Regions from separate parts of the Hymenobacter glaciei genome, predicted to be linked through region 1. Evidence: riboswitches for the same ligand, from Rfam matches in the RefSeq annotation. Region 1 holds a riboswitch; each other region holds the start of a gene.
The links. Region 1 has a riboswitch for cobalamin ahead of ABD837_RS23585 (hypothetical protein). Riboswitches for the same ligand answer to the same signal wherever they lie in the genome.
Positions count from the first base shown of each region.

Region 1 (3,267 bases):
ACTTGCGATACGCCAGCGCTTTCAAACGACGCCATGTCGTTGAAGAAGGCCACGGCCGCCTGCACCAGCGGGTAAGCCAGGGCGCACCCCGAGCCTTCGCCTAGGCGCAGGCCCAGCCGCAGCAGGGGCTGCGCGCTCAGCACCCGCAGCAGGTGCGGGTGCCCGCCCTCGGCTGACTCGTGGCTGAACACGCAAGAGGGCAGCACGGCCGGGGCCAGCCGCCAGGCCACCAGCAGTGCCGCCGAGGCAATGAAGCCGTCGATGAGCAGCACCATGCCCAGCTCGGCGGCCCGCAGCATGGCCCCGCACAGCTGCGCGATTTCGAAGCCTCCGAACGTGGCCAGCACCGCCAGCGGGTCGGTGCCGTCTACGGCGGGGTGGGCGGCCACGGCGGCGGCCAGCACCGCGTGTTTGCGGGCCAGCCCGGCCGCGTCGAGGCCCGTGCCGCGGCCCACGCAGTCGGCCAGGGGCACACCGCCCAACCGGTGCAGCAGCACGGCAGCACTGCTGGTGTTGGCTATGCCCATCTCGCCAAAGCCCACCACGTTGCAGCCCGTGCCGTGCACCTCGCTCACCAGGGCCGCGCCCAGGTTCAGGGCCCGGTGCATTTCGGCCGGCGTCATGGCGGGCTCGTGCAAAAAGTTGCGGGTGCCTTCGGCGATTTTCTGGTTGCGCGCGGCCGGCAGATCGGCGAAGGAGCCGCGCACGCCGGCATCCACCACGCGCAGTTCGAGGCCGTGCAGGCGGCAGAACACATTGATGGCCGCCCCGCCCGCCGCGAAGTTGCGCACCATCTGGTGGGTTACGTCGGCGGGGTAGGCGCTCACGCCGGCCGCGGCAATCCCGTGGTCGGCCGCGAACACTAGCACGTGGGGCCGGTGCAGCACGGGCGTTATGGTTTGCTGAATGAGCGCGACCTGTCGGGCCAGGGCTTCGAGCTGCCCCAGCGCGCCCAGGGGCTTGGTTTTGGTGTCGATTTTGGCCTGAATGGTGGCGGCCAGTGCCGCGTCGGGCGGGCGCAGCGCCGGAATGGTGAATTCGTTCATCGGTAGTTAAGCATGAGCGAGGCGGGGCCGGGCCAGCACCGGAAAGCGCCACTGCGCGAGCTCTAGCCCGCCAAACAGCACGGTGCAGTAGAACAGGTTGCTCAGCAGCGAATGATTGAAAAACGGCAGCCCAGCCGCGTAGCAGGCCAGCAGCCCGGTGCCGGTTTGCGGATAAGTGGCTGAGCCCAGCCACACGCCGAAGTTGGTAATCAGGAAGAACAGCACCGCCGCGCCCACGCCGGCCCCGGCCACCCGCACGAAACTCACGCGCCGCAGCAGCCCGGCGTGGGCCAGCAGCGCCAGCAGGGCGTAGGTGCCGTACTGCCAGTAAAAGCCCGAATAAAACAGCTGCACGTGGCCCAGGTACTGGTAGTTGAGCACCAAATCGCTCAGCCACACGCCCAGCAGGGGCACCGCCACGGCCCAGCGCCGCCGGGCAAAGTACGCGCCCCCAAACAGGGCCATCGAATCGAGGGGGGCGAAATTGGGCAGGTGGGGCCAGTGCGGCAGGGCCACCCGGCCCAGCACGGCCAGCAGCACAAAGGCCAGCAACACCCAGAGACGCGGGGTCAGAACTTCTTTCATGGAAATAAAATGAGGTGGTAAGAGAAAGCGAGAAGGAGGGAAGTGAATGGGAGGCGGACAGTTCAGGCCGCCGCCACGGGTGGTAGCGCGGCGGCGGGCCGCACGGGCACCGACCGGCGGTGCCCGTCCACGGCCACGAAGGTGAACAGGCTGGTCACGGCCAGCAGCCGTTCGTCAGAGTCCATCTGCTCCATGAATAGCTCCATGCGCACCTGCAAGCTGCTGGTGCCCCCAAGCAGCGTGTCGTAGTGGTTGGCGGTGTTGGAAAACACGGCCTTGAAAATGCGCGTTTCGGCGCGGGCAAGCTGCGGGTCGGGCGAAGGAAGCATGGACGGCGGGCAAGCGGGTGGCAGACAGCAGCCGGGCGGCGGGCATGCCGGCCGGGTTACGCCCGCTGTTCCGTTTCCAAAGCCCTGGCCAGCAGCAAGCACCCTCCGGCCACGCAGCCGCTGGCCGCGTCCGGGAACCGGGGTGCTACTTCTGAGTAGAGCCCCATAGCGCGGAGGCAGCATCAGCCGGCGGAAGGCAGGTCTCCTGACTTGCTCCCGGCGGTCCGCCTTCTCGCCCCAATCCGGGGCAATGGCTGCGTGGAACGCCGTGGCCGGCCCAGGGCCGGCGGGAGCTTACAGTAGCGCGTCTGTCCGGGAGTTGCACCCGGTTCCCTTTTGATTCCGGCCGAAGCCGGAAACCTTTCGCCGTCGGGGTATGCAGCGCATTCCCCGCGTAACGGCGGCGAAGATACAGGTTTTGGGGCCCCGCGTGGCGAAAATTTGAGGGCGGTGCTTCCGCTTTACGCCGCGTAGGGGCAGCTGTTGAAGCAGCTGCTGCCCGTTTCGCCGGGGTTTAGCAGCTGCCCGGCTTCGGTGGTGGTGAGGGCCACGGCTCAGCGGGCGGCCGGGGTGAGCAGCAGCGGCCGGCTCGGGGTCCCCTACGGTCGAGGCAGCGGGTAGGGCGGCCGCGCTGGTCGCTGCCCTCGCAGGCCGGAAAGGCCAGTTGATAGTACTCGGTGCAATTTCAAGAGAAAAGGTAGCCCTGTTCGCAGCAATTGTTTAGGACTACTACCGCGAGGAAGAATTACAGGTCGCCTGGCGCATAGGCCGTGATTGCTCAGCCGTTAGGCAAAATAGGAGGCTTTTGTCCGTACTTTAGCATTAGCTTAAATACGATAGTAGTTTTTCCACTCTCTTTCTCCATGAATCCAACCTCCTGCGTTCGGGTCTTTGCCGACACCGACCACATTCAGCAGTGCCAGGAGCGCCTGGCCCAGGCAGCCCCCGCGCTAAGCTCGCTGGCCAGTGTGCTGGCCCTGGCCGGCAACGAAGTGCGCCTGCAGCTGCTCTTTCTGCTCGCCGACAAGCAGCTCTGCGTGTGCGATTTGGCTGACGTACTCAGAATGAACATTTCAGCCGTGTCGCAGCACCTGCGCAAGCTGAAGGACGGCGGGGTGGTCACCGCCCGCAAAGTTGGCCAAACCGTGTTCTATTCCCTCAACGCTGAGCACCTGCCCGTGCTTCAGCCCCTGCTGGCCCGCCTCACCGCCACCCAACCCGCCCAATGAACAACGCCCCTGTTCAACCATCCAAGTCCTTATTTGGCGCCGGCCTGCTGGCCGCGCTGGCCGCTTCGCTCTGCTGCA
Region 1 is NZ_BAABDK010000035.1:42,928-46,194, reverse strand. Features, by position in the region: gene cobT (nicotinate-nucleotide--dimethylbenzimidazole phosphoribosyltransferase) at 1-1,046, opposite strand, end outside; gene ABD837_RS23590 (DUF6580 family putative transport protein) at 1,053-1,631, opposite strand; gene ABD837_RS23585 (hypothetical protein) at 1,694-1,960, opposite strand; cobalamin riboswitch at 2,139-2,339, opposite strand; gene ABD837_RS23580 (ArsR/SmtB family transcription factor) at 2,824-3,189, shown strand; gene merTP (mercuric transport protein MerTP) at 3,186-3,267, shown strand, end outside.

Region 2 (3,267 bases), on a different contig from region 1:
ATGGCCTTCATCATCATCGCCGACTTGTTTGCCCCAGCCGAGCGGGGGCGCTACCAGGGCTTCACGGGGGCCGTATTCGGCACGTCGTCGGTGCTGGGGCCACTGCTAGGTGGTTTTTTAACCGACAAGGGCAACGGCCTTATTCCCGGGGTAGCGGGCTGGCGGCTGGTGTTCTACGTAAACCTGCCGCTGGGCCTGCTGGCCCTCTGGTTCATCGTCACGCAAATGCCGCCGCTGCGCCCGCGCACCGAGCCGAAGCCCTTCGATTACCTCTCGGCGGCGCTGCTAATGGGTGGGCTGGGGTCGTTGGTTGTCGTTCTGCAACTCAACCGGGCGCAGCACCCGTGGTCGGGGGCGCTTACGCTGGGACTGCTGGCCGGCGCGATGGTGGCGCTGGTGCTGTTTGTGGTACGCAGCCTGCGGCACGAAAACCCCATTCTCAACTTCGGCCTGTTCAAAAACCCGGTGTTCCGGTCGGCCAACGCGGCGCTGTTTTTCATGGGCGGGGCCTTTTTGGGCGTCATCATCTTCGAGCCCCTGTTCATGGTGAACGTGCTGGGCGAGTCGGCCACGCGGGCCGGGGCCAGCCTCATGCCGCTGTCGTTGGGCGTGGTCACGGGCTCGATGCTGGCCGGCCAGATGGTGTCGCGCTTCGGCCACTACAAGCGCTGGATGCTGGGCGGCCTTGTGCTGCTGCTGGTTGGGCTGAGCTTGCTGGCCACCATGCCACCCACCGTGCAGTATTATCAGGTACTTATGTATCTGGCTGTATGCGGGCTGGGCCTCGGGCCCACCATGCCGCTCTACACTCTGGCGGTGCAAAATGCTACGGAGCCTGCGCTCATGGGCCAGGCTACTTCCGCCAGCCAGTTTTTCCGGCAGATTGGCGGGGCGCTGGCAGCTTCGGCACTGGGTGCGGTGCTCAGCTTCACGCTGGCCCACGAGCTGCCCACCTCTGCGCAAGCCCCCGCCACGAGCCAGACGGTGGTGGCCGAAGGGCCGGCCCTGCCCTCAGCCGCCGCAACAGCCCGCGCCAACCCGCAAGTGCGGGCAGCCTTCGCCACGGCCATCCACCGGGTTTACATGGTTGACATTCTACTGGTTGTAGGAGGCTTGCTGCTCACGCTGCTGGTGCCAGAACTGCCGCTGCGCAAAGCCAACGAGAAAGTGCCAACGATAGCGGAGTAGTTAGGTATTTCAAACAGAACGTCATGCAGAGCGCAGCGAAGCATCTCGCGTGCTGTTGCTAACCCAAGATGTTCGCACGATTGAGTTAGTGGTGGCGGGCAAGATGCTTCGCTGCGCTCTGCATGACGTTCTGTTTATTCTGTTCGGCCAGCGCCCTGCCATACATGGTGTACCTTCGCGCCGTTGGTTCTCGGTTTGATTTCCTTCAATCAGCGGACGGTTTTTTCCTTGGGCTTCGGCTTGGGTAAAGATTAAAAGGGAATCGGGTGCAACTCCCGAACAGACGCGCTACTGTGAGTTTCCCGGCCCCGATGGGCCGGAGCCGGTGGCCCCATTGCAAGCCCATTGGCCCGCTATTACCGGGCTGAGAAGGGCGGGGCCTACCCGAAACAAGTCAGGAGACCTGCCGGCCGCCGAGTGATGCTGCCCTCGCGCTTTGGGGCTGGCATCGGCGGTGCCGTACCGCCGCGCCATGGGCGCGGGCGGGATGGCGTGCGGCCGGTGGCTGGCTTTATGAGAATGGGCTTGAAAGCAGGCCGAGGCCGTTTATCACCTCCTTTCCCATTACCCATGCTTCTAACCGACCGCATTGCCCGTGCCGAAACGCGCATTTTCAAAGCCGTGTTTCCCAATACCACCAACCATTACGATACCCTTTTCGGTGGCACCACCCTGCTGCTGATGGACGAAGTGGCCTTCATTGCCGCCACCCGCTTTTCGCGCCTGAAAATGGTAACCGTGTCATCCGAGCGGGTCGATTTCACGCACCCCATTCCCGGCGGCTCGCTGGTAGAACTGGTGGCCAACATCGAGCATGTAGGCCGCACCAGCCTGAAAGTGCGCGTCGATTTGTTTGTGGAGCAGATGTATTCCGACGACCGCCACAAAGCCGTGACGGGCCTGTTCACCTTCGTGGCGGTAGATGAGCACAAGCGGCCCGTGCGCATTCTTAAGGCCGAATAGCAGGGCCACAGACTGGGGCGTCGAGTATCTTTCGGCGCCCTCAGCCATTCCCTTTTCGCATGAATCCAAACCTGCAAGCGCATTACAATGCCATGCGCGAGGCCGCCATCCAGCGGCTGGCCCAGGGCGATGCCGAGCTGGACCCACTTATTGATTACGAAGCAAATCTGCGCATGGGCATCACGCTGCTCACCCGGCCGGCCGCGTCCATTACCGCCGCCATCGAAGCTATGCTGGCCGATTTCCGGCTGACCGAGCCGGAGCAGTACTACTATCCAGCCTCGGACATTCACCTTACTATTCTATCAATAATATCGTGCTACAGCGGCTTTAAGCTGACTGATATTAGCTCTGTTGAATACGTGGAAGCCTTGCGCAATATCCTGCATAATGTTAGGCCATTCACTATCACCTTCACTGGCCTCACGGCCTCGCCGGGCGGTATTATGGTGCAGGGATTTGCAGCGGATAACGCGTTGAATGGCCTGCGTGATGAGCTGCGCCTGTTTTTCCGCGCCTCCGGTTTCCAGCAGTCCATCGACCAGCGGTACAGCATTCAAACAGCCCATACCACAGTGTTGCGTTTCAGAAGCAAGCTGCGCAACGGCCCGGCACTGCTCAAAAAACTCGAGCAATACCAGTACCATCCCTTCGGCTCATTCGAGGTGAATGTGCTGGAGTTGGTGTACAACGACTGGTACCAGCGGGCCGCCAACACGGTACTGCTGGAGCGGTATGCACTGTGAGTTAGTTTTAGATATGGGTTTGCTTGCCCAGCCCCACCCAGCCGCGCTGCATGGCGTAGTAAATGGCCGTGCCCACCACCAGCCCCACCAGGTAGCCATACGGCAGCCCGGCGCAAAGCAGGCCCACCAACAGCGCCACCAGCAAGTCGCTGCGGTTGCTGCTCACGTCGCGCAGCAGCGTGGCCAATGAGAGCGCCTCAAACAGCAGCAGCACCCCCAGCACCGGCAACGGAAAAATCTGCACCACATCAGCAAAGCCCTGGCTGAAAAACAGCCCCAGCACCAGGAAGATGCCACCGTAGATAACGACAGAACCGCCCGTGCGCGCCCCAAACGCATAGTGGCCCACCATGCCGCCCGAGCCGTGGCA
Region 2 is NZ_BAABDK010000032.1:79,880-83,146, forward strand. Features, by position in the region: gene ABD837_RS21280 (MDR family MFS transporter) at 1-1,188, shown strand, start outside; cobalamin riboswitch at 1,389-1,613, shown strand; gene ABD837_RS21285 (acyl-CoA thioesterase) at 1,759-2,151, shown strand; gene ABD837_RS21290 (2'-5' RNA ligase family protein) at 2,211-2,897, shown strand; gene ABD837_RS21295 (putative sulfate/molybdate transporter) at 2,905-3,267, opposite strand, start outside.
Region 2: another riboswitch for cobalamin. It lies ahead of ABD837_RS21285 (acyl-CoA thioesterase); the one in region 1 lies ahead of ABD837_RS23585 (hypothetical protein).

Region 3 (3,267 bases), on a different contig from region 1:
AGCTGGAAATGGATGCGCTGCGCCTCATCAACAGCGGCTCGGGCAGCAATGGCCAGCGCCGCGAGTGGCACGCCGGGTACTCGACGCTAAAGCTGGGCCTGAGCCGCCGCACCGACGTGCAGCTCGAGCTGCCCCTCTACAGCGTCAACAAGCAGCAGCCCTCCGACCCCACCCAGGACCGGGAACGCCATGCCGGCTTCGGCGACGTAACGGTGCGCCTCAAGCACAACTTCGTGGGCGACGACCAGCAGGGCAAATTTGCCATGGCGGTAATTGGCTTTGCGCGCCTGCCCACTGGCGGCCAAGTCGGCGACGGGGCAGTCGAATACGGGGTGGTGCTGCCCATCGACGTGGAGCTCAGCGACGACCTCAACTTCGAAGCCCAGGTGGAAGCCGAAGTCGATTACGACCGCGAGTCTGCGCAGCACTACCTGAATGCGGTGCCTTCTATAGCCCTGGAGTACGATTTTGCCAAACACTTCGGCCTGCTCGCCGAAGGCGTGGCCCAATGGAACACCGAGCAGCGCCGTTGGCAGTCGTCGGTGAATCTGGCTCCCATCATCAAGGTCAGCTCCAACGTGCAGCTCGACCTCGGCACTCACCTGGCCCTGAACCGCATCAGCGACCACGAGTACTTCGTGGGCATCACCCTGCGGCGGTAGCGGTGTAGCGTGGACTCTGCGAGTCCGCGTCTTTCAAATAGATGTTCGTTTATGCGCGGACTCGCAGAGTCCACGCTACGCGCCTTACCTTTGGGCCGCCAAGGTGCCAGACCCCAATCGCGGGGCGCGGCTGAAAAGGGAATCCGGTTCAACGCCGGAGCTGTCCCCGCAACTGTACGCTTCATATCGGAGCGGGCCACACAAGCCACTGGTTACCAGCTGATTTTTCGGCCCGGCAACTGGGAAGGCGGCCCGCTCGGCGAAGCAAGCCAGGAGACCTGCCCGGGCATTCATAGGTTCAGCATTCGCGGAGGACGGATGGAGAAAGAAGACAGCGGTTGCTTTCGGGCAGCCAGATTATCCCACTGTTTTTCGGCCTCGGTCTGGCAGCCGGTTTCTTTCAATTGAAAGAGCTTGCGGGCAGATTTTGAATCGAATTTTCATCGCTGAGAATTTGATTCGGTTGCGTATTCATTCCTTGTTTGGCCGGGCACTGGCCGGTTTGCTGCTGGCCCTACCGGTTGCGGGCAGCGCCTGGGCGCAGATGCCAGCGGACTCAGCCCGCCTGAGCCGGCGGCTGCACCGCCTGGGCGAAGTGCGCGTGCGGGCCGTTGGCACCGAGCGGTTTGCCGTAGGCAGCACCCGCACCGAGCTCGACTCAGCCGTGCTGGCCCAGTACCGCGGTAGTAACCTAGCCGAGGTGCTGCAGGCCCGCACCCCGTTGGCGCTCAAATACTACGGCCCGGGTCAGCTGGCTTCCATTGCGCTACGTGGTACGTCGGCCCAGCACACGGCAGTGCTTTGGAACGGGCTGAACATCATGCTGCCCACCCTGGGGCAGACCGACTTTGCGCTGCTGCCCGTCGGGGCCAGCACCCGCGTCAGCATTCAGCCCGGGCCGGCGGCTGCGCTGTATGGGAGCGGCGCCGTAGGCGGCGCGGTCCTGCTCGACGGCGCCCCTGATTGGCGAGTTGGTAACCACAACAGCGTGCAGCTCGATGCTGGCAGCTTCGGCTTGCTAGGGGGCAACTTCGAGGCCCGGGCAGCTTCGGCGACGTTGGCAGTGCGGGTGGCGGCTAGCTACCGTGAGGCGCAGAACAACTACTCCTACGTGGTGCAGGAAGCGCGCGGCCCGGTGCGCTACTCCCTGCAAAATGCTGCCCTGCGCCATCAGTGGAGCTTTAGCCCCGACCTGGCTTGGCGGGTGGGCCGAGCAAGTGAGCTCACCGCGGCCGCCTGGCTAACCGACACTGACCGCGAAATCCAGTCCGGCACCGGCATCATCGGCGGCCAGGCCCGCGAGCGCGACCAGAGCCGCCGCCTCACGCTGGGCTACCGCCACGTAGGGGCCCGGGGCCAGTGGAGCGGCCGCACCGCCTGGTTCGAAGACGTGCTGAACTACCGCGACGGCGGCGCACCCAGCAACTCGCGGGTGCGCACCACCCAGGCCCAGGCCGAGCACACCGCCGCCCTGGGCGCACGCGGCAGCCTGCGCCTGGGTGCTGAGGTTCAGCACTTCGCCGCGCTGGTGGATGGCTACGGCGGGACCCCCATACGTGAAAACCGCGCGGCGGCTTTCGCCCTTTTGCGCTACGACCCGCGCCCGACCCTGCGCCTCTCGGCCAACCTGCGCCAGGCTGCGCTGCCCGCCGGCCTGGCGCCTCTCACGCCCACCCTGGGCTTGGAGTGGGACCTGTTGCGCTCGGCAACCGCCGCCTTAGCCGACTCTGCGGTGGCTTTAGAAGTAGCGAATCCAGCTTTGCCCGGCTCAGCCATTCGGCCGTTCGGCAATTCATCAACCCGCGCGTTCACCCATTCGCTCACGGCCAAGGCCAGCGCGGCTCGCAGCTACCGTGCCCCCACTCTGAACGAGCGGTACTGGCGGCCCGGCGGCAACCCCGACCTGCGGTCCGAATCAGGCTTTGGTTACGAAGCGGGCCTGCGCCATCGGCTGGCTACAGGAAAGGGGCTCACGCTTGAAACCGAGCTCACTGCTTTCCGGCAGGAGGTAGACGACTGGGTGCAGTGGCTGCCCAGCAACCGCACCGGTATCTGGAGCCCACGCAACCTGCGCCGCGTGCGCAGCCAGGGACTGGAAATGAGCACAACGCTGCGCCTGCGCCAGGGCCGCTACACCGGCTCCGCCCAGGTAGCTTACCACCTCACCGACACCCGCAAAACCCAGGGCACGTCCGACGACCCCGACCCCGTGGGCGTGCAACTGGCTTTTGTGCCCCGGCACCAGGCCAGCTTCGGCACCGACCACCGCTGGCGTGGCTGGCTGGCCAGCAGCACGCTGGTGTTCGGCAGCTACCGCTACATCAATGCTTCGGGAATAGACTACCTGCCCGGCACGCTGCTGCTGGGGGCCACCCTGGGGCGCACGTTGCGCGGCCCGGGCAGCACGCAGCTGTTGCTGCTGGCGCAGGCCAACAACCTGCTGGGCCAAGCCTACGAGAGCTACCCCGGCCGGCCGGCCCCGCCCCGCAGCTTGGGCGGCAGCCTGCGGGTCGATTTCTGATTTCAACACTTTCACTTAACTCCCCAATCTGCCGGCTACGGCCGGCGCTGTTTATTCTTCTCTTTTATTATGAAAAATCTGATT
Region 3 is NZ_BAABDK010000017.1:190,936-194,202, reverse strand. Features, by position in the region: gene ABD837_RS11630 (transporter) at 1-662, shown strand, start outside; cobalamin riboswitch at 747-962, shown strand; gene ABD837_RS11625 (TonB-dependent receptor plug domain-containing protein) at 1,126-3,183, shown strand; gene ABD837_RS11620 (DUF5074 domain-containing protein) at 3,253-3,267, shown strand, end outside.
Region 3: another riboswitch for cobalamin. It lies ahead of ABD837_RS11625 (TonB-dependent receptor plug domain-containing protein); the one in region 1 lies ahead of ABD837_RS23585 (hypothetical protein).